Regions from separate parts of the Streptomyces sp. ADMS genome, predicted to be linked through region 1. Evidence: riboswitches for the same ligand, from Rfam matches in the RefSeq annotation. Region 1 holds a riboswitch; each other region holds the start of a gene.
The links. A riboswitch is a leader RNA that binds a small molecule or an ion and turns the genes downstream of it on or off. The one in region 1 is predicted to bind cyclic di-AMP.
Positions count from the first base shown of each region.

Region 2: it holds a riboswitch for cyclic di-AMP, as region 1 does, so the genes downstream of both, RB628_RS36270 (LysM peptidoglycan-binding domain-containing M23 family metallopeptidase) here and RB628_RS14220 (C40 family peptidase) in region 1, are expected to answer to the same signal.
Region 3: it holds a riboswitch for cyclic di-AMP, as region 1 does, so the genes downstream of both, RB628_RS11835 (transglycosylase family protein) here and RB628_RS14220 (C40 family peptidase) in region 1, are expected to answer to the same signal.
Region 4: it holds a riboswitch for cyclic di-AMP, as region 1 does, so the genes downstream of both, RB628_RS24000 (transglycosylase SLT domain-containing protein) here and RB628_RS14220 (C40 family peptidase) in region 1, are expected to answer to the same signal.

Region 1 is NZ_JAVFVX010000026.1:53,159-58,739, forward strand. Features, by position in the region: gene RB628_RS14195 (8-amino-7-oxononanoate synthase) at 1-486, shown strand, start outside; gene RB628_RS14200 (DUF397 domain-containing protein) at 565-789, opposite strand; gene RB628_RS14205 (helix-turn-helix transcriptional regulator) at 799-1,656, opposite strand; gene RB628_RS14210 (ATP-binding protein) at 1,869-2,330, shown strand; gene RB628_RS14215 (LysR substrate-binding domain-containing protein) at 2,340-3,236, opposite strand; gene RB628_RS14220 (C40 family peptidase) at 3,175-3,648, opposite strand; cyclic di-AMP (ydaO/yuaA leader) riboswitch at 3,652-3,831, opposite strand; gene RB628_RS14225 (hypothetical protein) at 4,214-4,522, opposite strand; gene RB628_RS14230 (ATP-dependent Clp protease proteolytic subunit) at 4,530-5,165, opposite strand; gene RB628_RS14235 (zinc ribbon domain-containing protein) at 5,405-5,581, shown strand, end outside.
Region 2 is NZ_JAVFVX010000149.1:4,659-10,239, forward strand. Features, by position in the region: gene RB628_RS36265 (DUF6250 domain-containing protein) at 1-149, opposite strand, end outside; gene RB628_RS36270 (LysM peptidoglycan-binding domain-containing M23 family metallopeptidase) at 370-1,341, opposite strand; cyclic di-AMP (ydaO/yuaA leader) riboswitch at 1,346-1,529, opposite strand; gene RB628_RS36275 (alpha-galactosidase) at 1,807-3,900, opposite strand; gene RB628_RS36280 (tyrosine-protein phosphatase) at 4,071-4,868, shown strand; gene RB628_RS36285 (DUF6126 family protein) at 4,899-5,021, opposite strand; gene RB628_RS36290 (XRE family transcriptional regulator) at 5,018-5,581, opposite strand, start outside.
Region 3 is NZ_JAVFVX010000020.1:36,410-41,990, reverse strand. Features, by position in the region: gene eno (phosphopyruvate hydratase) at 14-1,300, opposite strand; gene RB628_RS11835 (transglycosylase family protein) at 1,649-2,350, opposite strand; cyclic di-AMP (ydaO/yuaA leader) riboswitch at 2,354-2,526, opposite strand; gene RB628_RS11830 (transglycosylase family protein) at 2,710-3,633, opposite strand; gene RB628_RS11825 (cytochrome P450 family protein) at 3,797-5,077, opposite strand.
Region 4 is NZ_JAVFVX010000057.1:38,863-44,443, forward strand. Features, by position in the region: gene fahA (fumarylacetoacetase) at 1-304, opposite strand, end outside; partial or broken gene RB628_RS23990 (ATP-grasp domain-containing protein) at 507-799, shown strand; gene RB628_RS23995 (HAD family hydrolase) at 1,003-1,836, shown strand; gene RB628_RS24000 (transglycosylase SLT domain-containing protein) at 1,905-2,399, opposite strand; cyclic di-AMP (ydaO/yuaA leader) riboswitch at 2,403-2,568, opposite strand; gene RB628_RS24005 (polyprenyl synthetase family protein) at 3,195-4,205, shown strand; gene RB628_RS24010 (DUF2092 domain-containing protein) at 4,631-5,581, shown strand, end outside.

The DNA.
Region 1 (5,581 bases):
GCGGGGGCGCCGGACGTCGTCGTGACCGTAACGCTGTCCAAGTCGCTCGGCAGTCAGGGGGGTGCGGTGCTGGGACCCGCTCCGGTGATCGAGCACCTCGTCAACGCGGCCCGTACGTTCATCTTCGACACCGGTCTCGCCCCGGCCGCGGCGGGCGCCGCCCTCGCGGCCCTCACGCTGCTGCGCCGCGAGCCCGAACGGGCCGCACGGGCGCGTGCGGTGGCGTGTGATCTGCACACCCGGCTGACGGCTCAGGAACTGGCGGCGGTACGGCCGGACGCGGCCGTCGTCTCCGTGCGCGCGCCGTCCCCGGAGAAGGCGGTGCGGTGGGCGGCCGACTGCCGGGCCGCGGGAGTGGGTGTGGGCTGCTTCCGCCCGCCGTCCGTGCCCGACGGGGTGTCCCGGCTGCGGCTGACCGCCCGAGCGGACCTGGCCGAGGAACAGATCGCACGGGCGGTACAGGTGATCGGCGAGAACCGGCCGTAGACCGGTAGTGCGTCAGTACGGTTGATCAGTGACACGCGACCATGAGTCGGCGGACCACGGCCGTGTGTCCTGGGGCGATCACCGTAACGCGGTGAGGAATCCCGCCCAGCTCTCGGGGGAGAAGAGCAGGACGGGCCCGGCAGCGTTCTTGGAGTCGCGTACGGCGAGCAGGCCGACCCGGACTTCCGTGTCCGGACGGGCCGTCTCCACACAGTTGTTCGCGCCGGTGCTGTAGCTGCTGCGCAGCCATTGCACACCGGACGGTTCGACGACGGACGAAGCGTTCCGAGGCAGTGCTGGCATGGTGCCTCCTTACACGCCGTGATGCAGACCGGCGATGAAATCCAACGAGTCCTCGGGCGAAAGGGCGTGGATCTGAAGGGTGTTGAAGGCCTCACTGTAGGCCTGGAGGTCTTCTTTCCGTTCGAGATAGAGGCTACTCATCATCTGGTCGAGAACAACCACATCCAGGTCAGAAATGGTCGGAAAGGAGAAGATAACGAAAGGACCTGTGATGCCGATGTACGCCCCCGCGGCGAACGGCAGGATCTGGAGCCGCACCTGGGGCAGCAGGGCCGCTTCCATGAGCCGTTCCAGCTGACGTGCCATCACCTCCGGGCCACCCACTTCACGGCGCAGCACCGCCTCGTCGAGGACCGCGCGCAGGGTCAGCGGCGGATCCGAACGCAGCACGTCCTGCCGGGCCAGCCGCACCTCGACCAGGGCATCGAGCCGGGTCTCCTCCAGGCCGTCCACGGCGGCCCGGGTCATCGCGCGGGCGTACTCCGGAGTCTGCAGCAGCCCCGGGACGGCCGAGGTCTCCAGGGTGCGCATCGTGCTGGCCTGTGACTCCAGGCTGATGAAGTCCCGGTAGGTGGGCGGCAGTACGCCACGGTAGGCGTGCCACCAGTGGTGCCGGCCACCGTCCTCGGCGCCCGCCAGCACGAGCAGCAAGTCGCGCGACTCGCCGCCGGGGACCTCGTACGCATCCAGAAGTAACCGGACGTCGGCCGGTTTCACCCCGCTCGTACCGGTCTCGATCCGGCTCACCTTCGACTGGTGCCAGCCCACCAAGCGGGCCGCCTCACCGCTCGTGAGGCCTGCCCTGGCGCGCAGTGCGCGCAGTTCGGATCCCAGTTTCCGGCGGCGTACCGCGGGACCGTACTGCATGGGCTGCTCCCTACTCCTGATGGGCCGCCCAAATACGTGCTGGGGTCGCAGAGTTCACCGCTTCGAGCGACAGATATATGCATATCTTGGTGGATCGCACCCCGTTACCGGCACGGGAATGGCAGTCTGGCGCGAAGCACCAGTCCGGGACCGTACTCGAACCAGCCGCTCCGTGTCGGGCCCCGGTCCTGTGGGAAAGGGACGACGTCGCCATGGCAGACCACCTGGAAGCATCCGTCACTCTGCCGAGCGATCCCGCCTCGGTCTCCGCCGCCCGCGCATATGTCGCCGACGTACTGGCGGAATGGGGGCTGCCGAGTGACGCCGAAGCGGCCGACACCATCCGCCTGATCGTCTCGGAACTCGCCACCAACGCCGTACAGCACACCTTCGGGTTGTCACCCACCTTCACGGTGGACATCGCGCTCGACCGTGACGAACACCTGCGCATCGGGGTGACCGACAGCCACCCGCGCTTCCCCAAACGCCTGCCCGCCGCCGTCCAGCAGGACAACGGCCGCGGGATGGTCATCATCCGCTGGCTGACCGCGGAGTCGGGCGGCAAACTGCGCGTCCGTCCCACCCGCGAGGGCGGCAAGACGGTGTCGATCGAACTCCCGTGGACGGCCCCGGCCAGGCCTCCGGTACCGGCGGCCGGCCAGCAGGAGCCGTAACGGTTCGGCTCAGGTCGGCCCCTGCACTCCGCTGCCGTGGGCTCGCCCGAACGCGCCCCGCAGCAGGGCGCGGAAGGCGTCGGCCGCGGGCGCGGTCTCGTCGGTACGGCGGACGACCGAGATCGTCCGGCGGAGGTCGCCCGGCTCCAGCAGCCGGGTCCCGACCGGCGTGACCGCCGTCCGCGCGACCATCTCCGGTACGACCGCCACCCCGAGGCCCGCGCTGACCAGCGCGCACACCAGGGCGTACCCCGGCGTCGCCACCAGCACCGACGGAGTGGCGCCCGCCCGGGCGAGGGCCGTTTCCACGCTCTGTCGGGGCGGATGGTCCGGCGCCATGCTGATCAGCGGCTGGCCCGCCAGCTCGGTCAGGGGCAGCCTGGACGAGTCCCCGGCCAGCACATGGCCCGGCGCGGTCACCAGGACCAGCTCCTCGACGAGGACCGGCTCGGCGGCGACCGACGCGGGCAGCGGTGCGGGTCCGCCCGGTTCGTAGGCGTGCGTGAGCGCGAGATCGACCTCTCCGGCGGCTACGGCGGCCACCCCGGCCGGCGGTTCGTAGTCCGCGACCGACAGCTCCACGTCCGGATGGGCCCGGCGGAACGCGCTCAGCACCGGCGGCAGCAGCTGGATACCGGCCGTCTGGAAGGTGCCGAGCCTGAGCGCGCCGCCCGACAGGCCGGTGAGCCGGGCCAGTTCGTGCCGGGCCCGCTCCAGCTCGTCCAGCACCCGGCGGGCCCGCGCCACCAGCAGCTCGCCCGCCGGTGTGAGCCGGGCGCCCCGGTGATGCCGTACGAGCAGTGCGGGGCGGCGGCTCTGGCAGCCGCCCCGCGCTCCGGGCGGGTCAGCTGACCCGGCCGTACCAGACGCTCTTCGTCCAGATCTTCTGGAGCCTGACGACGTCACCGGTCTTCGGGGAGTGCCAGATCTTTCCCTTCCCGGCGTAGATGCCCACGTGGTAGACGTTCGAGCCCGAGTGGAAGAAGACCAGGTCTCCGCCCCTGCGGCTCTTGGCGGAGATGTGCTTGGTCTTGTTGTACTGGGCCGCCGCCGTACGAGGCAGCTTCTTGCCCGCCTTCTTGTACGAGTAGAGCGTGAGCCCGGAGCAGTCGAACCTGCTCGGTCCCGCGGCGCCGTACTTGTACGGGGAGCCCTTCTTGGAAGCCGCGATCTGAAGTGCCTTCGTCGACGGTGCGATCGCCGCGGCGTCGGTTGCGGCACCGGGGATCACCAAGCTGCCGCCCACGGCGGCGAGGGTGAGAGCCGAGGCCGTACCGGCACGGGTCATCAGCGACGGGACACGATTGAGCGCAGACATGCGCAACCCTTCGTCAGCCGCCTGTGAAGGATGACCTGTCGGATTCGGGCTGGCGAAGTTGCCCGGCCGCTGCTGCGGCTTCACCCCAAGGGCTGCTCGGCCCGGTCATGGCGTGACCGTTCCGGCGACCCGTCGTGCTTGGGTCCTCCACTCCTGCCGATGCACATCTGTCGACCGGTCATCCGGGCGGCGGCAGGACTCGGCGTCCGCCCGGATCGCCCCACCGTTGTGGCGGGGGCTTGTCGTCAGGAAGGGATCTTGGCTCATGGAAGTATGAAAATCCCAATGGAATCGGGGCTTTGTGGTGTTACTCACCGCTGCCCCATTCGGGTGGACACCCGTACCCCCGGGCGACTTTCGAGGGGGTCGCGCACCCCCGGACCAGCCCTGAAACGTCTTCGTTCCGGCTGGGAACTACGCGCGTCGCGCAAGGCGAACGGGCCCGTCGAGGGACCTACGGCTACTCCGAACGGGGGATGGTATCCAGTCACGTCCCGTCCCGTTCCGGACAGTCCGTCACCGCGACACGTGGGCCCGTCCGATACGAGTCCGCCGACCGGGTGAGTCAACTGGCGGGCTCACGCGGAACGGTGACACGCGCCGTGCGGCGCTCCCCGTCGAGGACGCGCAGCGCACGCGCCAGCGTATCGGCGTGCACCTCGGCCTCGCCCCGCTGATGCATCAGCTCCAGCGCGTCCCGCAACGCCACCGCCTTGGTGACCAGAGCCTGCGCGGCCCGCAGTCCGCGGTACGTGTCCCCGTGATACGCCGGGTTGATACGGCCGAGCAGATCGGCCACTTCGAGATATCGGTCGATCAACTCGCCCTCGGCGCGCGTCAGGGCGGGCAGCGGAGGCAGTTCGGGCGGAAGCATCGGCGGCTCACCTCGTGCCGGGGGCGGGGTGCGAGGACCTGCGGCTGGGCACGACCCGGTCCACCAGCCCGTATTCCAGGGCGGCTTGGGCGTCCAGGATCTTGTCCCGCTCGATGTCCGCGGCGACCTGCTCCGGGCTCTGTCCGGTGTGCCGCACGAGCAGTTCTTCCAGCAGGGTACGGACCCGGCCCAACTCCTGGGCCTGAATGGCGAGATCGCTGGCCTGGCCGTGGATCGGCTCGGGCAGCGAGGGCTGGTGGATCAGTACGCGGGCCCCCGGCAGCGCGCTGCGCTTGCCCGGCGTACCCGCGGCCAGCAGTACGGCCGCCGCCGACGCCGCCTGCCCCAGGCAGATCGTCTCCACCTCGCAGGTGACGAACTGCATCGTGTCGTAGATCGCCGTCATCGCGCTGAACGAGCCGCCGGGGGAGTTGATGTACAGCGAGATGTCCCGGTCGGGCGCCAGGTATTCGAGATGCATGAACTGCGCCATCACGTCGTTCGCCGAGATGTCGTCGACCGGCGTCCCGAGAAAGACGATCCGCTCCTCCAGCAACTTCGAGTACGGGTCGAGCGTGCGGTGCCCGGCGCTGGTCCGTTCGGTGAACTCGGGCAGGACATAGCGGGCTGACGGTTCGTCGATGGCCTTCATGGCGCGCGCCTCCTCGGTGGCTTCCGTAAAAAATGTACAGGACGTACAGAGTCCGCCGCGAGGGCCTCCGCGAGGTGCTCGCTGACAGCGAAAATGCCGTGGAGCAGCTCGCCGCACGAGGCACGCGCTGTCGGTTGCCCGCGGAGTCAGGTGGGTGGGTCTCGGCCGGGCCGCCGTGGAAGGGGTGCCGTCAGTCGTGTCCCGCTTCGTGGTGTGAGCGACCTTGCTCGATGCGTTCCGGTATGCCGCGCGTCGGCCACCCCATGGGGCACGGTTGGGCGGCGGCCCGCTGGGCCGTCGACCAGGCGACCGCGCTCGGCGCGTCCGTCATCTACCTCGAAGACCTCACCACCCTGGAAACCCGCGGCCACCGGCGGGGCAACGCCCGCCTGTCGGGGCAGGTGCGC
Region 2 (5,581 bases), on a different contig from region 1:
TCGACGGCCCACCGGCCGAGACCGTGCAGGAAGTCGTCGCGGGCGATGAGGCGTCCGTATGCGGCGGCACTGGCGCTCGCAGCCGGGCTGAGCGCGGCGACGGCCGCGCCGGCGGCCAGGACTCCGAAGGCTCTGCGAGTGGTCGTCACGAGGCGGCTCCTTGTGGCTGAATGGTGGTCACAGCGGCGGAAAGCGCTTGCACAGCTAGGGAGTTCACTCTGCCCCCGCTCTCTCTTCCTGGCGACACTCCAGGCACTCGCGCCACAGGACCGCAAGGTGACGATCACGAACCGCATCGCGAACACGCCGAAGGCCGGGCCCCGGGATCGGGGTCCGGCCTTCGGCGTGTGTCCTCCCGAAGCGTGCGCGTCAGCCGACGGCGACGCCCTTCGAGCGGAGGTACGCGACCGGGTCCACGTCGGAGCCGTAGTCCGGGGTGGTGCGGATCTCGAAGTGCAGGTGCGGGCCGGTCACATTGCCGGTGGCACCGGAGAGACCGACCTGCTGACCCGCGGTCACGGTCTGGCCGGCCGAGACGGAGAGCTGCGCGAGGTGGGCGTACTGGGCGTAGTAGCCGTCGGCGAGCTTGACGACGACCTGGTTGCCGTACGCCCCGCCCCAACCGGCGGAGACGACGGTGCCCGCGCCGACGGCCTTGAGGGAGGTGCCGGTCGGGGCGCCGAAGTCGACGCCCGTGTGGTAGCCGCTGGACCACATGCTGCCCGCCACGCGGTAGGCGGTGCCGATGCCACCGGCCACGGGAAGGGTGAAGCCGCTGGAGCTGCCGGTGTCGGCGGTCTCGGTCGTCGTGGAGGTCTCGGCCGTCTCGCGTTCGGCGGCCGGCTCGGGCGTCTGAGTCTTCGTGGACTGCGAGGACTTCGAGGAGGACTCCGCCGAGGACGAGGACGGCGAGGAGGTGGACGCGGCCTTCTTGCCGATCGTCAGTTTCAGACCGGGGTGGATCAGGCCCGGGTCGGCACCGATGGCGGTGCGGTTGTCCGAGTAGAGCTTCTTCCAGCCACCGCTGACGCTCTGCTCCTCGGCGATCTTCGACAGGTAGTCGCCGGCCTGGACCGCGTATGTCCTGACGTTCGCCTCCTTGGCGGCGGAGGGAGCGGAAGCAGCTTTTTCCGTCTTCGCGGAAACGGGCTGGGCGGTTACGGACCTGGCCGTTTCCGAAAGCGACTGAACGGACTGCGTGGTGGACTCCGCCGTGGCCGCTTGGGCGCCGGTGGCTCCCAGCAGGGGCAGGGCGAGAGCCGCTCCGCCGGTTCCGGCGACGGCTATCGAGCGGGTGAATCGCTGGGACTTCGGACGGCGGTGCTTACCCTTCGCGGGCATGACGAATTCCTCTCCGGCGCCTGCGAGGTGAGCTGTCGGGTGCGGACTGGAGATGTCCGGCCACGCCTGAACGTGACTTAACCCCAAGCCTGTTCCAGAGACCGGAACAGGCGTTCTACCTGTGGGTCCCCCGCTCCTGCCGTTCTCGGGTGTTCGATGCGGGTTCCGGGCGGCGGCAGGATTGGGCGTCCGTCCGGATTGGAGGCGAACGTAAGCGACCAAGACGCACGGAAACAAGCTTCAGGTTCCCTGTGTACGGGTTTCCTGTGATCCTCCCCAGAATTACCCGTCACTGTCCGTGAATTCTGGATCTCTCCGCCCCCTGAACATCCTTAAAAGACGCCGAAATTACGTGAACATGTCGGCGACACACCGTCACGAATATGACGCTGCTCACTCCCCTGCCGCACAGCAACCCTTATTCCCAAGCGAGTTGGAATTAAGGCGCCATAACGGACAGAAGCATCAGATGCGACGCAGTCGGAGAACTGCCGCATCCAGGTCACCCTTCAGCCCCGTTCGCAGACCGTGGTGCATCAACACCGCACCTCGGTGGACTTCACCCGTTTCACGGCATTCGTACGTCGCAGACGGGTCGAGTCCGCGCAGCCGCAGCGCCGGTACCGGTTCACCGTGGTGCTGCGCCTGGAGCCACGCCAGGACGACACTCTCGCCCCCGAGCACGTACTGCACCGCGCTCAGTCCGCCGGTCGGCCGCCGCAGCCGGTGGAGGTCGCCGCGCTGCACGACATGGCGGATCTCCCTGTAGAGCGCCACCCACTCCCTCGCCTCGGCCAGCTCCGCCTCCGTCCACCTGGCGAGGTCGCCACCTACGCCGAGCACCCCGGCCATCGCACTCACGAACCGGAACCGCAACGAGCTGACCCGGTCGTTGAGCTGGGTATTCGGACTGTCCGTGACCCAGGCGGCCATGACCCGCGCCGGATGGATCTGACTGAAGCCCTCCTGGATGGCGAGGCGGTCCAGCGGGTCGGTGTTGTCCGAGGTCCACACCTGGTCCGTACGAGCGAGGACACCGAGGTCGATCCGGCCACCGCCACCCGAGCAGGACTCGAAGGCGACGCCCGGGTGGGCCGCCCGCAGCCGGTCCAGCAGGGCATACAGTCCCTGCACATGGTCGACCCACAGACGCTGGGGGTAGTCCTCGCCGGGCCAGCCGGCGTCGGTGAAGCAGCGGTTGAAGTCCCACTTCACGTAGTCGATCGGGGCACTGGAGAGCAGCCCGTCGAGCTGCTCCCACAGGTACTGGCGGACATCCTCGCGCGCGAGGTTCAGTACGAGCTGATTGCGGAACTCCGTCCGCTTTCGTCCCGACTGGAACTGCACCCAGTCCGGGTGGGTGCGGTACAGGTCGCTGTCCGGGTTGACCATCTCGGGCTCGACCCAGATACCGAACTGCATGCCCAGGGTGTGCACGTACTCTGCGAGCGGCCTCACGCCCGCCGGGAAGCGGTCCGGATTGGGCGTCCAGTCACCGAGGCCGGCCCGGTCGCTGGTGCGGGCCCCGAACCAGCCGTCGTCCACGACGAACAGTTCGACGCCGATCGCGGCGGCCCGCCGGGCCAGCGTCCTCTGCTGCTCCTCGGAGATGTCGAACTCCGTGGCCTCCCAGGAGTTGTAGAGCACGGGCCGGTCCCGGTCCGCGTCGGGCACGACGAACGCGCGCTGGTACGCGTGCCACGCCCGGCTCGCCCCACCGTGCCCCAAGGCGGTCCACAGCCCCGCGAAGACGGGCGTGGTGAAGGACTCACCCGCCGCCAGGCGCAGCAGGCCGGAGTCGTCGTACCCGGCGCCACCGGTGATCTGCACGCGCGCGTCGGGCAGTTGGGCGACGGCGATCCGCCACGAGCCGGACCAGCCGAGCGCGCACGCGTACACCTCGCCGCGTTCCTCGGTCGCGTCGGTGTCGAGCGCCACCCAGGGCAGGTGCTGGTGCCCGGTGTGCCCGCGCCGGCTGCCGATGACCTTCTCACCGTAGGTGAGGTCCGCGCTCACGAGCCGGGACTCGGCGGCCCAGCGTCCGTGCAGTTGGGAGAGGCGCCAGCCATCGCGCTCGGGGAGCGTCCAGGTGGCCGAGTCCGCGCGGAGCAGCTCAACCGGTCCGGCGCTGTCGGGGGCGTCATGGGTGAGGGTCACCCAGCGCTCCACGACGTCGTGGCGCATCCGGTAGTGGAGCGTGATCACCAGCCCCGCGTCGCGGAACCGCAGTCGCAGTTCGTCCCCCTCGGCGCCGCCCGCGGTCTCGTACGCCTCGAACCGCCATTCGGTGCCCCGGCGCTCGCCGGTCCGCACGGACAGGGCGGGCCGTACGAAGCGGGGGCCGCCCTCGACCGGGTACTCCTCCCGACCGTCGAGCGGGGACTCGAAGGGCCAGTAGTCCGGCAGCGGACGGACGGCGAGCGCCTCCGCGTCGACGAGGGCGATCCGCGGGCCCCAGTGCAGGTGCAGCAGTTCGTCGTCCTCGGTGAGATGGACGGCGTAACTGCTCGTGGGCCCCGAGAGAAGCCACGTACGACCGGTTCCGGCAATTTCCAGCATCATGTCCCCACAGATCCGAACAGGCACGCTCAAGCATCAACATCATCAGCGCCAGGGACGCCGACGGCAACGCCTGTGGAAAACTCGTTGGCCTGCTCACCCATGTCGTATCGTCGAAGCGCGCCCGTCGACGAGCAGCGTCCGCGGGGCGGTGTGGGAGGGGAGCCCTCGTGACGCAGCAGGTCCCGTCGACCGAGCCCGAGCTGGGCGGCGTACGTAACTTCCGTGACGTGGGCGGCCTGCCGACCGTGGACGGCCGGCGCGTGGCGCCGGGGCGGCTGTTCCGCAGCGGTCATCTCGCTCACGCGACCGACGAGGACGCGGCGTTTCTCGGCTCCCTCGGGCTGCACACGATCTTCGACTTCCGCAACGCGGCCGACATCAAGCTGGAGGGGCCGGACGTCGAGCTGCCGGGCGTGCGCAACGTGAACATCCCGCTGTCCGACCCGGCGCACGGCGCGGAGTTCTGGAAGATGGTCCGGGACGGCGATCTCGACGAGTTGCGCAGCCTCCTGGCCGACGGCAAGGGTGAGCAGCGGATGATCAACTCCTACCGTGAGATCGTCAGGGACCGCACGGCCGAGCACTCCCGGATGCTCCACGCGCTGGCCGAGGACAGTGTCCCTGCCCTGATGCACTGCGCGGCCGGCAAGGACCGCGCGGGACTGTCCATCGCCGTGACACTGCTCGCCGTCGGGGTGGAGCGCGACGCCATCGTGACCGACTACATGGAGTCGAACGCGCAGCACAGGCGCTACAAGGTGCGCCGCAACGGTTCCGTGGCCAAGGCCTACAGCCCCGAGGTCCTGGAGCTGCTCAACCCGCTCTTCGGCACCCGCCCCGAGTATCTGAGGGCAGCCATGGAGACGGTCGAGGAAACCTGGGGCGGCGTCGAGAACTATCTGGCACAGGGGCTGGGCGTCACTCCGGAGATGCGGGAGCGGCTGCGCGAGCGTTTCCTCGACTGACGGCTCGGCCGAGCGGGACGTGCGTGACCGCTACTGCTTCGCGCCCACCTCGAACAGCAGGTAGATGAAAGCGGCGAAGACGTGCCCGACCGCGATGTAGATGATCAGCCGGACCCACAGGGCCCGGGGGAACTTCTCCTCCATGTTCGTCATGGCCTCACTCCAGCGCTCGGGCCGAGGCAGAGGCCGGCGGTGGGGCTCTGCAACAGGGTGTGGACGAAGAGCAGGTCGGTGCCGTCGCGGCCGTCGGCGGCGAGGCGGTGCGGGGTCAGCGAGTCGAAGTGCGCGCTGTCGCCGGGTGCGAGGACGTGCGCGGTGTCCCCGAGGCGCAGCCGCAGCCGCCCCTTGAGGACGTACAGCCACTCCTCGCCGGGGTGGACGCGCACGATGTCGCCCTGTGCCCCGTACGGCACATGGACGCGCAGTGCCTGCATCCCGCGCCCGGACGCGCCGGCCTGCCAGTAGGACCAGCCGCCCGCGGCCGTCGGTTCCATGTCGGTGGCGCGCACGACGGCGTCCCGGTCGGCGACGGTCTCACCAAGCAGTTCGGAGACCGTCGTACCGTAGATGCGGGCGAGCCCGAGCAGCATCGGCAGGGAAGGCTGGCGCCGCCCGGTCTCCAGACGGGAGAGGTGTGCGGGCGACAGTCCGGCCGCCCGGGCCGCGGCCTCCAGGGTGAGGGAGGCCCGGCGGCGCAGCGCTCGGAGTTGCGG
Region 3 (5,581 bases), on a different contig from region 1:
CGTCGGGAAAGGCTCAGCCCTTGAAGCGCGGGAAGGCCGAGCGACCGGCGTACACCGCCGCGTCGTCGAGGATCTCCTCGATGCGCAGGAGCTGGTTGTACTTGGCGACGCGGTCCGAGCGGGCCGGGGCGCCGGTCTTGATCTGGCCGCAGTTCACGGCGACGGCGAGGTCGGCGATGGTGACGTCCTCGGTCTCGCCGGAGCGGTGGGACATCATGCACTTGAAGCCGTTGCGCTGGGCCAGCTCGACGGCGTCCAGGGTCTCGGTCAGCGAGCCGATCTGGTTGACCTTGACGAGCAGGGCGTTGGCCGAACCCTCCTCGATGCCGCGGGCCAGACGCTCCGGGTTGGTGACGAAGAGGTCGTCGCCGACGATCTGGACCTTGTCGCCCAGCCTGTCGGTGATGGTCTTCCAGCCGGCCCAGTCGTCCTCGTACAGCGGGTCCTCGATGGAGACGAGCGGGTACGCGGAGACGAGCTCCTCGTAGTACTCGGTCATCTCGGCGGCCGTGCGGGACTTGCCCTCGAACTCGTACTTGCCGTCCTTGTAGAACTCGGACGCGGCGACGTCGAGCGCGAGCCCGATCTGCTCGCCGGGGACGTAACCGGCCTGCTTGATGGCCTCGATGATGAGGTCGAGCGCGGCGCGGTTGGACTCCAGGTTCGGGGCGAAGCCGCCCTCGTCGCCGAGACCGGTGGACAGGCCCTTGGTCTTCAGCACCTTCTTGAGGGTGTGGTAGATCTCGGCGCCCCAGCGCAGGGCCTCGGAGAAGGACTCCGCGCCGATGGGGGCGATCATGAACTCCTGGATGTCCACGTTGGAGTCGGCGTGCGAGCCGCCGTTCAGGATGTTCATCATCGGAACGGGCAGCAGGTGCGCGTTCGGGCCGCCCAGGTAGCGGAAGAGGGGGAGGTCGCTGGCCTCGGAGGCGGCGTGCGCGACGGCGAGGGAGACGCCGAGGATGGCGTTGGCGCCGAGCGAGGCCTTGTTGTCGGTGGCGTCCAGGTCGAACATGGCCTGGTCGATCAGGCGCTGCTCGGTGGCGTCGTAGCCGACGAGCTCCGGGCCGATCTGCTCGATGACGGCGAGGACGGCCTTCTCGACACCCTTGCCGAGGTAGCGGTTGGGGTCACCGTCCCGCAGTTCGATGGCCTCGAAGGCTCCGGTGGAGGCGCCGGACGGAACGGCGGCACGACCGGTGCTGCCGTCGTCGAGGCCGACCTCGACCTCGACGGTGGGGTTGCCTCGCGAGTCGAGGATTTCCCGGGCTACGACGACGTCGATGGACGGCACGAGCATCTCCTTCTGGGATGTGACGCGGGTACGCGGGGCTGCGTGGCCTCGCGAGTACGGGGCCGCGGCGGCTCCGCGATGATGAGCCTAACCGGCTCCGGGACATCGGCCAGCCGTCCGACCACCCCATGGACGGAACATGGACGGAAGCGAGGGTAAACATTGTTCCCCCAGGGAACAAAAAGCCCCGCTCCGGTGCGTACGGGGGAACACGCACCGGAGCGGGGAGCCCGTGGGGGACGGGGGTGACCCTCACGAGGCCTTCACTATGGAGGGCACGGATGTGAGGGCCCTGTGGTTCACCTTCGGGCCGGCCGAGAACTGGGGGATGCTCCGGCCCGCCGGTGACCGGGGTCAGCCGAGGTGCAGCTGCTGGCCCGGGTAGATGAAGTCGGCGTCGTCGATGATGTCCTTGTTCAGCTGGAAGAGCTTCTCCCAGCCGCCCTTGACGTCGTGCGCCTCGGCGATCTCACTGAGGGTGTCGCCGGTGACGACCTTGTACTCACCGTCGCCCTTCTCGACCTTCTTGCCGGTCGGGGTGGTGACGGTCTTCTTCGCGGCCGGCCGCTCCTGCGAACGGGAGGCCTGCTGGTCGGAGGAGCGGGTAGTGGCCTCGCCGGAGCCGCTGGAGCCGCTGTCGCTCGTACCGGAGCCGGTGTCCGAGCTGCTGCCGCCGTCGTAGGCGGCGCCGGACAGGCCCACGCCGCAGGTCGGCCAGGCACCCTTGCCCTGGCCCGCGAGGACCTTCTCGGCGACGGCTATCTGCGCGGACTTGGAGGCCTGGTCGGCGGTGGAGGCGTACGCCGTGCCGCCGTACGCGGCCCAGGTCGAGGCGGAGAACTGCAGACCGCCGTAGTAGCCGTTGCCGGTGTTGATGGACCAGTTGCCGCCGGACTCGCACTGGGCGACCGTGTCCCACTCGGCGGAGGTGGCGGCGGAGGCGGAGCCGACCGCCAGCAGCGGAGCGGCGACCGCGGCGCCGGTGACACCGGCGATGGCGACGGCGCGACTGGCCTTGGACGGACGGCGGTGCTTGCCCTTGCCGGAAAACAGCATGCGTGATCCCCTCACCGACGCCTGCGAGGTGAGCTGTCGGATTCGGGCCGGTTGAGTTGCCCGGCCGTACGTCCCTCTCGGGCTGCGTACGGCTTCACCCCAAGCCACTCCGGTCAACTGCCCCGGTGCGGCACTTACCTTGGGTCCCCCGCTCCTGCCTACGGCGCTTGATAGCGACGACTGTTCCCGTACGGCCGTTGGCAGGATTCGGCGTTACGACCGGCGGGGCCCGCGATGGCGAGCGATCTCGACCGTAAACAGGTGATCCCCTGAAATACAAAGACGATCAGGGCTTCTGAGACCTATCTCTCACTGCATTTATAACGGACATTCAGCACGAAGCGTGACGTGAACTCCGGTTACCTTTGCCCGGGTTCATCACCGACAGCAAGGGTCTGACCGGGGAGGATGAGGTTCGGGTCCGCACCGAGGGAGCGCTCGTTCTCGGTGTAGAGCTCGGACCATCCGCCCGCGAGACCAAGGGAGTCGGCGATGCTCCAGAGGGTGTCGCCGGCACGGACGGTGTACGAGCCCTCAGCCTCACCACCCACCCCAATTCCCGCACTCTGCCCAGAGCTACCCACTTCTGCACCACTTACCGACTCCGTGGGCGAACTGTCACTTTCCTGCGAGTTGTCCACATCGAGTGACGAGGAAGCGGGGGACGGCGAGGCGGCCGACTCGGCGGAGTCGGTCGTCGCCGCGACGGACTGCGAGGGGGAGGGCGAGGACTCCGAGGCCTTGGTCGAGACCGAGGAGTCCGTGGAGGGAGACGCCGAGGGCGTGGGAGAGGCCGCCGTCGAAGTCGACGAGGAAGAGGACGAGGAAGAAGAGTCCGCGTCCGACTCCGAGGCCGCGCCCGAGGCGTCTCCCTCGGCCACACCGGTGTCGACGTCGGCCGAACTGGTGTCCTTGCCGAGCCCGGACAGCAGCGCGCAGGCCTCCCAGGCCCCGGCACCCTGGTCGGCGAGGATGTTCTCGGCGACGGCGATCTGCTGCGAACGGCTGGCCTGGTCGGCGCTCGGGGCGTAGGTGAGACCGCCGTACCTCTCCCAGTCGGCCTGGGTGAGCTGGAGCCCGCCGTAGAACCCGTTGCCGGTGTTGGCACTCCAGGAGGTGGCGCTCTCACACTCCGCGACCCTGTCCCACGTGGTACCGCTGGCCGCGCTCGCGCCGGTCGCGCCGAGCAGCGGGATGGCAATGGCGGAGCCGGTCACGCCGGCTGCGACAAGCAGAGCCGGGGCCTGACGGGGGCGACGGTGACGACCGTTCCCGGAGAGCATGCGGTTGCCTTTCGCGAGACAGCGGGGGCTGGTGCGACGGATGCTGCGAGGGCGTCGCACTAGTGCTCGAACGTATCGGCAGACGATCAGTTGTCACAAGTTAATGCCGCGCAGATCACGTGAAGATCACGCTGTTGAGGGTGTGTCACCTTCTCGTGATCTTCTACGGCGCCAATGCCGAGGTATGCCCGGATTCGCGAACCGGCGTGAACTCGACGGGCAGGGTGCGCAGTCCACGCATGATGAGCCCGCCGCGCCATCTCAACTCGGCGGGGTCCGCGCCGAGTTGCAGGTCGGGGAGACGGGTGAGGAGGGTGGCCAGCGCACTCCGCCCCTCCAGTCGGGCGAGCGGGGCCCCGAGGCAGTAGTGGATGCCGTGGCCGTACCCGAGGTGCTGATTGTCCCGGCGGCCGAGGTCGAGGATGTCGGGGTCGGGGAACCGCGCCGGGTCCCGGTCGGCGGCGGCGAGTACGACGAGGACGGGATCGCCGGCCGCGATGTCCTGCCCGCCGATGCTGAGCGGCCGGGTGGCGAAGCGCCAGGTGGCCAGCTCGACGGGGCCGTCATAGCGGAGGAGTTCCTCGACGCCGGTTTCGAGGAGGGAGGAGTCGCCGGCGGCGAGGGAGGCTTGGAGGCGGGCGCGCTGCTCGGGGTGGGCCAGGAGGGCATGGACGCCATTGCCGATCAAGTTCACGGTTGTCTCAAAACCAGCGAATAGTAGGATGAAAGCCATGGCGGCGGCCTCGTTCTCGGTGAGGTGCTCACCCTCGTCCGAGGCGCGGATGAGCCCGGAGATGAGGTCCTCACCGGGTTCGGGTACGTCGGAAAGCGCCTCGCGCTTGCGGTGGATCAGCTCGGCGAGATAGCCCCGCATCTTCTTCACGGACCGGGCAACCCCACCCCGGGGCCCTCCCCCGTGACGGATCATCATCCCGGCCCAGTCCCGGAAGTCGTCCTGGTCCTCGCGGGGTACGCCCAGCAGGTCGCAGATCGCGTAGATGGGCAGCGGGAACGCGAACTCGTGGATGAGGTCGGCGGAGCCGCGCGCCGCGAACCTGTCGATGAGGTCGTCGGTGAGTTCCTGGACCCGGGGCGCGAACTCGGCGACCCGGCGCGGAGTGAACGCCTTGGCGACGAGTCGACGGAGCCTGGTGTGGTCCGGCGGATCGATGTTGAGCAGATGCGTCATCAGCTCGGCCTTGCGCTCACCGGGGATACCGGTCTTGCCCTTGGCGTGCGCGGGCTCGTCGTGATGGGCGGGATTCTTGGAGAGCCGAGGGTCGGCGAGGGCCTGCTTGGCATCGCCGTACCGGGTGACCAACCAGGCTTCGACCCCGCTGGGGAGTTTCGTCCGGCGCACGGGAGCGTGCTCACGGAGCCAGGCGTAGGCGGGGTACGGGTCCGTCGCGAACTCCCAGGTGAAGAGTTCGGGGGCCGGGGGCATGGACGGGGGCTGGTTGGTCACCCGGTGAAGGTATCGGGCGCCTCGGACCTCTCACCGAGGGCCTTCCTGGCACCGGGGTGACCCATGTCGGAGGCTTTGGGGAACCAGGCCTTGGCTTCTTCGGGCTTGCCTCTGGTTTCGAGGAGGGCGGCAAGACGGTGGGCGCCATGGGAATCGCCGGACTTGTAGCCCTTCTGGTACTGCGCGGGCCTCGTCCGCGCATCCCGATGTCTCCTGCACGACGCCATTGTGCGTGCTGCCCAACGGGCAATTGCTGGAGTCCGGGAAGTACTGCTCGGCGCGCTCCGGAGCGCCTTCGGCGGAGGCCAACAGGGCGGCTCCCTCGTCACCCGAGGCTGCCGCTCGGTCCAGCCGGACTCTGGCCGGCTCGCCCTCGCTCTGCGGGAGCAGCAACGCACCCATGCCCCTGGCGAGTCCGCGTATCCCCGCCGTTCCGCAGCGAAACAGCAGCCTTCCGCGCGGCTGCAGTCACCTCTCCCGAGA
Region 4 (5,581 bases), on a different contig from region 1:
AGAGGGGGTACAGGAAAGCGGCGATGGTGTCCTGGTGGGACGGGACGGTGACCCAGGCGGTGAGGGCGCGTCGGATGTCGGACCAGGTCGTGCGGCCCGCGGCGAGCAGAGGGTTGAGGGCCGGGCGGGCCAGTACGGAGACGTAGGGGGAGCCGAGCGCTGCGGCTGCGGCGCCCGCGTCCAGGACGTGGTCGCCCAGACGGACGCCGACGCGGCGGTCCGCGGAGCCGGCCGGGGAGAACACGCCGTACGGGAGGTTGTGCGGGCCGAAGGGGTCGCCCTCGGGGACATCGAAGGGGGGCATCGGGTGCTGCCTCGCTCTCGTGTGTCGTACAAGTCTGCTGTCGTGGACGGCCGTTGTCGTGGACGTCCGGTGCCTGGGGTGGCGTGTGTCTGTCCGGTGTGGCGTGCAGGGGGTCGTGCCGTCCGGCCAAGTCGTCGCGCCACAGGTTACGGGTGAGTTGCGGGCTCAGGGCAGTGTCCCCAGTGCCCAAAGAGTTCTTGATGTCCACAATCCGGAACTCGCGGACCTTGCCGCACGTTTCATCAAACAGATCGGCTTCGCCGGAACGATGGACCTCGACCTGCGCTTCGGCCGGCGCGGCGGACAGTGCAGGTTCTCGACTTCAACCCACGCATGGGCGTCCAGTTCCGGCTCTTCGAGAGCGAGTCGGGGGTGGATGTCGTCCGGGCCATGCATCTCGATCGACCGGGCGCACCGTTCCGCAGGGGGGAACAGCGCGCCGGGTACCGGTACATCGTGGCGAACATCGGCGTGGGGCATCTGGCGGCGCACAGGTAGGGCACGGGTTCGGTGCCGTCGGTCGACGCTCCCCTCGCTCGATCTTGTGAACAGGGTCTCACTGACCCGCGTTGTCGTGGTGCCCGTGTCCTCCCGCAGAGGGAACTGGCGCGGGCGTGGGGGCTGTTGCTGCCGGGATGCCGAACGTCGTCCGGTTCGGACGGGGACCGATGGGCCGAACGATCCGTATTCTCTGGATCATGGCCGCTCCCACCTCATACGCCCTGATCGCCACGGACCTGGACGGAACGCTCCTGCGCGGCGACGACACGCTCTCCGACCGGTCGCGGACCGCGCTGGCACGTGCCACTGCCGCCGGCGCCCGGCATCTGGTGGTGACGGGACGGCCGGCGCCGAGAGTCCGGCCGCTGCTCGACGACCTCGGTGCCGGGGGGCTCGCGGTGTGCGGGCAGGGAGCGCAGTTGTACGACGCCGGCGCCGACCGTCTGCTGTGGTCGGTGACCCTGGACCAGGAACTGGCGGAGACCGCCCTCGGCAAGATCGAGGCGGAGGTCGGGCAGGTGTACGCAGCAGTAGACCAGGACGGGGTCGACGGGCTGACACTCATCGAACCCGGGTACCTGATGCCGCATCCGACGCTGCCCGCCGTACGGGTACCGCACCGGGACGACCTGTGGGCCGCGCCCATCAGCAAGGTGTTGCTGCGCCACCCGTCCCTGTCCGACGACGAGTTGGCGTCGGCGGCGCGTGGAGCGGTCGGTTCCCTCGCGACCGTCACCATGTCGGGGCCGGGCACCGTCGAACTCCAGCCATGCGGCATCACCAAGGCGACGGGGCTCGCGCTGGCCGCCGAGTATCTCGGGCTGACCTCGTCCGCCACCATCGCCTTCGGCGACATGCCCAATGACATCCCGATGTTCGACTGGGCGGCCCACGGTGTCGCCATGGCCAACGCCCATCCCGAACTCAGGGCCGTGGCGGACGAGGTCACCCTCTCGAACGAGGACGACGGGATCGCGGTGGTGCTGGAGCGGTTGTTCGGCGGTGGGGGCGAGGGCGGGGTGGGCTGGTAGGCCGGGGTCGCCCCCACCGGCCGGGGTCGCCCCCACCGGTCGGGGTCGGCCTGTGGGCCAGGGGCGGCCTAGTAGGCCCCGTACACGTTGTCTATCGATCCGTACCGCGCCGCCGCGTAGTTGCAGGCCGCTGTGATGTTCGCGATCGGGTCGTAGGGGTCGTACGAGGTGCCGGCGACGTGGTATGCGGCGAAGGTCGGGTCGATGACCTGGAGGAGGCCCTTTGAAGGGGTGCCGGCTGCCGCGTTCGAGTCCCAGTTGTTGATGGCGTACGGGTTGCCCGACGACTCGCGGATGATGTTGCGGTAGATGCCGTCGTACGTTCCGGGGATTCCGTTCTGCGCCATGATGTCGAGCGATTCGTGGATCCAGCCGTCCAGGTTGTTCGCGTAGTACGTCGTCGTCGACGACGCGGACGACGTGGACGAGGGTGCGGCTGACGCCGTTGTCGCGGTCAGGAAGGGCATGGCCAGGGCGGCGGCGGCCGTTCCGGTTATGGCGAGGGTGCGCGTGAGCGTGCGGCGGGGGGTTCTCGCGCGGTGGTGCTGACCTCGTGCGGGCATGGTGAGTCCTCTCCGGCGCCTGCGAGGTGAGCTGTCGGGTTCGGGCGGGAGATGCCCGGCCGCGCGCGCTGTCGGCGCACGGCTTCACCCCTAGCCGCTCCGGCGTCGTGCCCGGACCGGCGGCCTACCTGGGTCCCCCGCTCCTGCCTGCGTGAGTCACGTGTGGGTGGGTGGGATCTGTGCTCCGCGGGCGGTGGCAGGATTCGGCGGTCCGCCCGGTGTGGCGCGAACGTATGCGAGAGCACACGGATGGAACAAGGGGCAGAAACAGCGGACTTGCTCATACGAGATGGATGTTTGGTGCGAAACGGGCATCGAGGTAAGGGCAGGTGGAGGGCTACTTGCTTTAGTGAATGGGTAGTTTGCGGAGGGTGGGTGAGGGGTGCCGGATTTCGGCGTGACTCGAATCACTGGCCGGGGGTAGTGGTGGGGCAGATGGAGGAGTGGGGTGATTAGGGAGCTTTTGGATGTTTTTCGCATTCTGGGGATGCATGTCCGCCGAGAGGGCGGAACCTCTCGCGCGACGTGCTTCGTTGTCGTGGCGACGCCGACTGTGAAGGATGGGGTGAGGTGGCATATGTGTGTGCGCACTCACTGGCGGGGCGGGATGTTTATAAATGTCCATGCTTTGGACTGATCAAAAACATTCCGGTCGCGATCCGATACCGCCTGGCCTGGACGGGCGGGCGCTCGCGGTGATCGAAACATGACCGGATACGCTGACTTGAGTGATGGCAGCGACCTATCGACACACCGTGTGACCGCCAGTAGACACCAGCAGACAGGAGATCCCTCGTGACCGTCGTCGGGCCGTTCGGGCTGAGCGTGCGGGACCAGGCTCTCGAAGCCGATGTCCAGGCCGGATTGGCGGCTGTCGAGGAAGGGCTGCTCGAAGCCACCAAGAGCGAGGTGCCCTTCATCACGGAGGCCGCGCAGCATCTCGTGCGGGCCGGCGGGAAGCGGTTCCGGCCGTTGCTCGTGATGCTCGCGGCGCAGTTCGGGGACCGCCATGCGCCGGGGATCGTGCCGTCCGCGGTGGTGGTCGAGCTGACCCACCTCGCGACGCTGTATCACGACGATGTCATGGACGAGGCCGAGGTACGGCGCGGGGTGCCCAGCGCCAACACGCGCTGGGGCAACTCCGTCGCGGTTCTCACCGGGGACTTTCTGTTCGCGCGCGCCTCGCACATCCTCGCCGACCTCGGGCCCGAGGCGGTGCGGGTGCAGGCGGAGGCGTTCGAGCGGCTGGTGACCGGGCAGATCCTGGAGACGGCGGGGCCGTCGGACGGGCGGGATCCGGTCGAGCACTATCTGGATGTGCTGGGCGGGAAGACCGGATCACTGGTGGCCGTGGCCTGCCGGTTCGGGGCGATGATGTCCGGGGCCGACGACAGTGTCGTGGACGTGCTCACCCAGTACGGGGAGCGGCTCGGGGTCGCCTTCCAGCTCGCGGACGATGTGCTGGACATCGCGTCCGACTCCCACGAGTCGGGGAAGACGCCGGGGACGGATCTGCGGGAAGGCATTCCCACGATGCCCGTGCTGCGGCTGCGGGAGCGGGTGGCTCGGCTGGGGCTGGCCGAGGATGTCGCGCTGTGCGAGTTGCTGGACTCCGATCTCAGTGACGATGCCCGGCATGCGGAGGCGTTGGCCCGGCTGCGGGTGCATCCCGCGTTGGAGCAGGCTCGGCGGGACACGGTGCGGTATGCGGAGGAGGCGCGGGCTGCGTTGGTGCCGTTGCCGGAGTGTGACGCCAAGGCCGCGTTGGTGGAGTTGTGCGACGCGGTGGTGCATCGGGCCGGGTAGGGGGTTCGCCCTCGCCGCCCTCACCCGTCCCATCCCTTACCTGGGGTCCCATCCCGTACCTGGGGTCCCATCCCGTACCTGGGGGCTGCGCCCCCAGACCCCCGCCACGGCCCTGAACGGGGCCTTGTCCGCAAACGCCGGGCGGGCGGATGGTGGCGTACGTCACATGCGTGGACCAGGTCCACGGTGAGATCGCCTCCCGACGCTGCCAGAATCAGAGCCGACCCCTACGGGTCAGGGGAGGGGATGCCTCCTCATGTCATCCCGTAGCAGTACACGGAGTTGCGCCCAAGGTCTGACGATTCCTCCTCGCCGATTTGGTCAGATGGAAACCACCACTCCTCACCGGTTCAGGTGAGAATGGCGGCTCAGGGTGGGCAAGTGTGGGACGGACAGCCGCCGCCGACGACGGAGGTAAGGCACACATGGCACCGTACGAAGAGGCCAAGGCCGGGAACCGGATCGAGGCCGAGATCGAGGCCGAGGACGTGCCGTCCCGGCGCCGCAGGGCCGCGCGGTACGCCGCCCCGGTCGCGGTGATCGGTCTGACGGTCGCGACGATCGGGCTGGTACCGGCGTTCGCCGGCTCCGGTGACCCCGATCTGCCGAAGATCAGCGCGCAGGAACTCATCGAGAAGATCGCCGCCTCGGACGTGCAGCAGTTGTCCGGCACGGTGAAGATCAGTACGGATCTGGGGCTGCCCGACCTCGGCGGTCTGGAGAGCGGACTTCTGTCGGGCGGGCTCGGCGGGGGTTCCGACGACTCGGGGTCGGCCGCCGAACCGAGCGCCAAGCTCCTCGAACTGGCCTCCGGCACACACACGATCCGTGTCGCCGCGGACGGCCCCGACAAGCAGAAGCTGTCGCTGCTGGAGAAGGCCGCCGAGTACAGCGTGATCCACAACGGCGACGAGGTGTGGGCGTACGACAGCGCGTCCAACGAGGCGTACCACGCGACGGCCCCCGCATCCGAGGACAGCAAGGGCGAAGGCGCCAAGGGTGAGGGCAAGGGTCAGGTCCTGCCAGGAGACGACGTACCCGCCACGCCCGGGGAGTTCGCCGAGGAGGCCCTGAAGGCGGTCGACGACACGACCTCCGTGACCGTCGACGGCACCGCCCAGGTCGCCGGGCGGGACGCCTACAAGCTGGTCATCAAGCCGAAGGCGTCCGGGTCCACGGTCGGGGCGATCAGTATCGCGGTCGACTCCAAGACCGGTACACCGCTGAAGTTCACGCTGACCCCGGCGAGCGGCGGTGCCGCCGTCGTGGACGCCGGCTTCGTCGACGTCGACTTCGCCAAGCCCGCCGCCTCGACCTTCGACTTCACCCCGCCCAAGGGCACGAAGGTCACCGAGGAGGGCCCGGGCAAGGCCGAG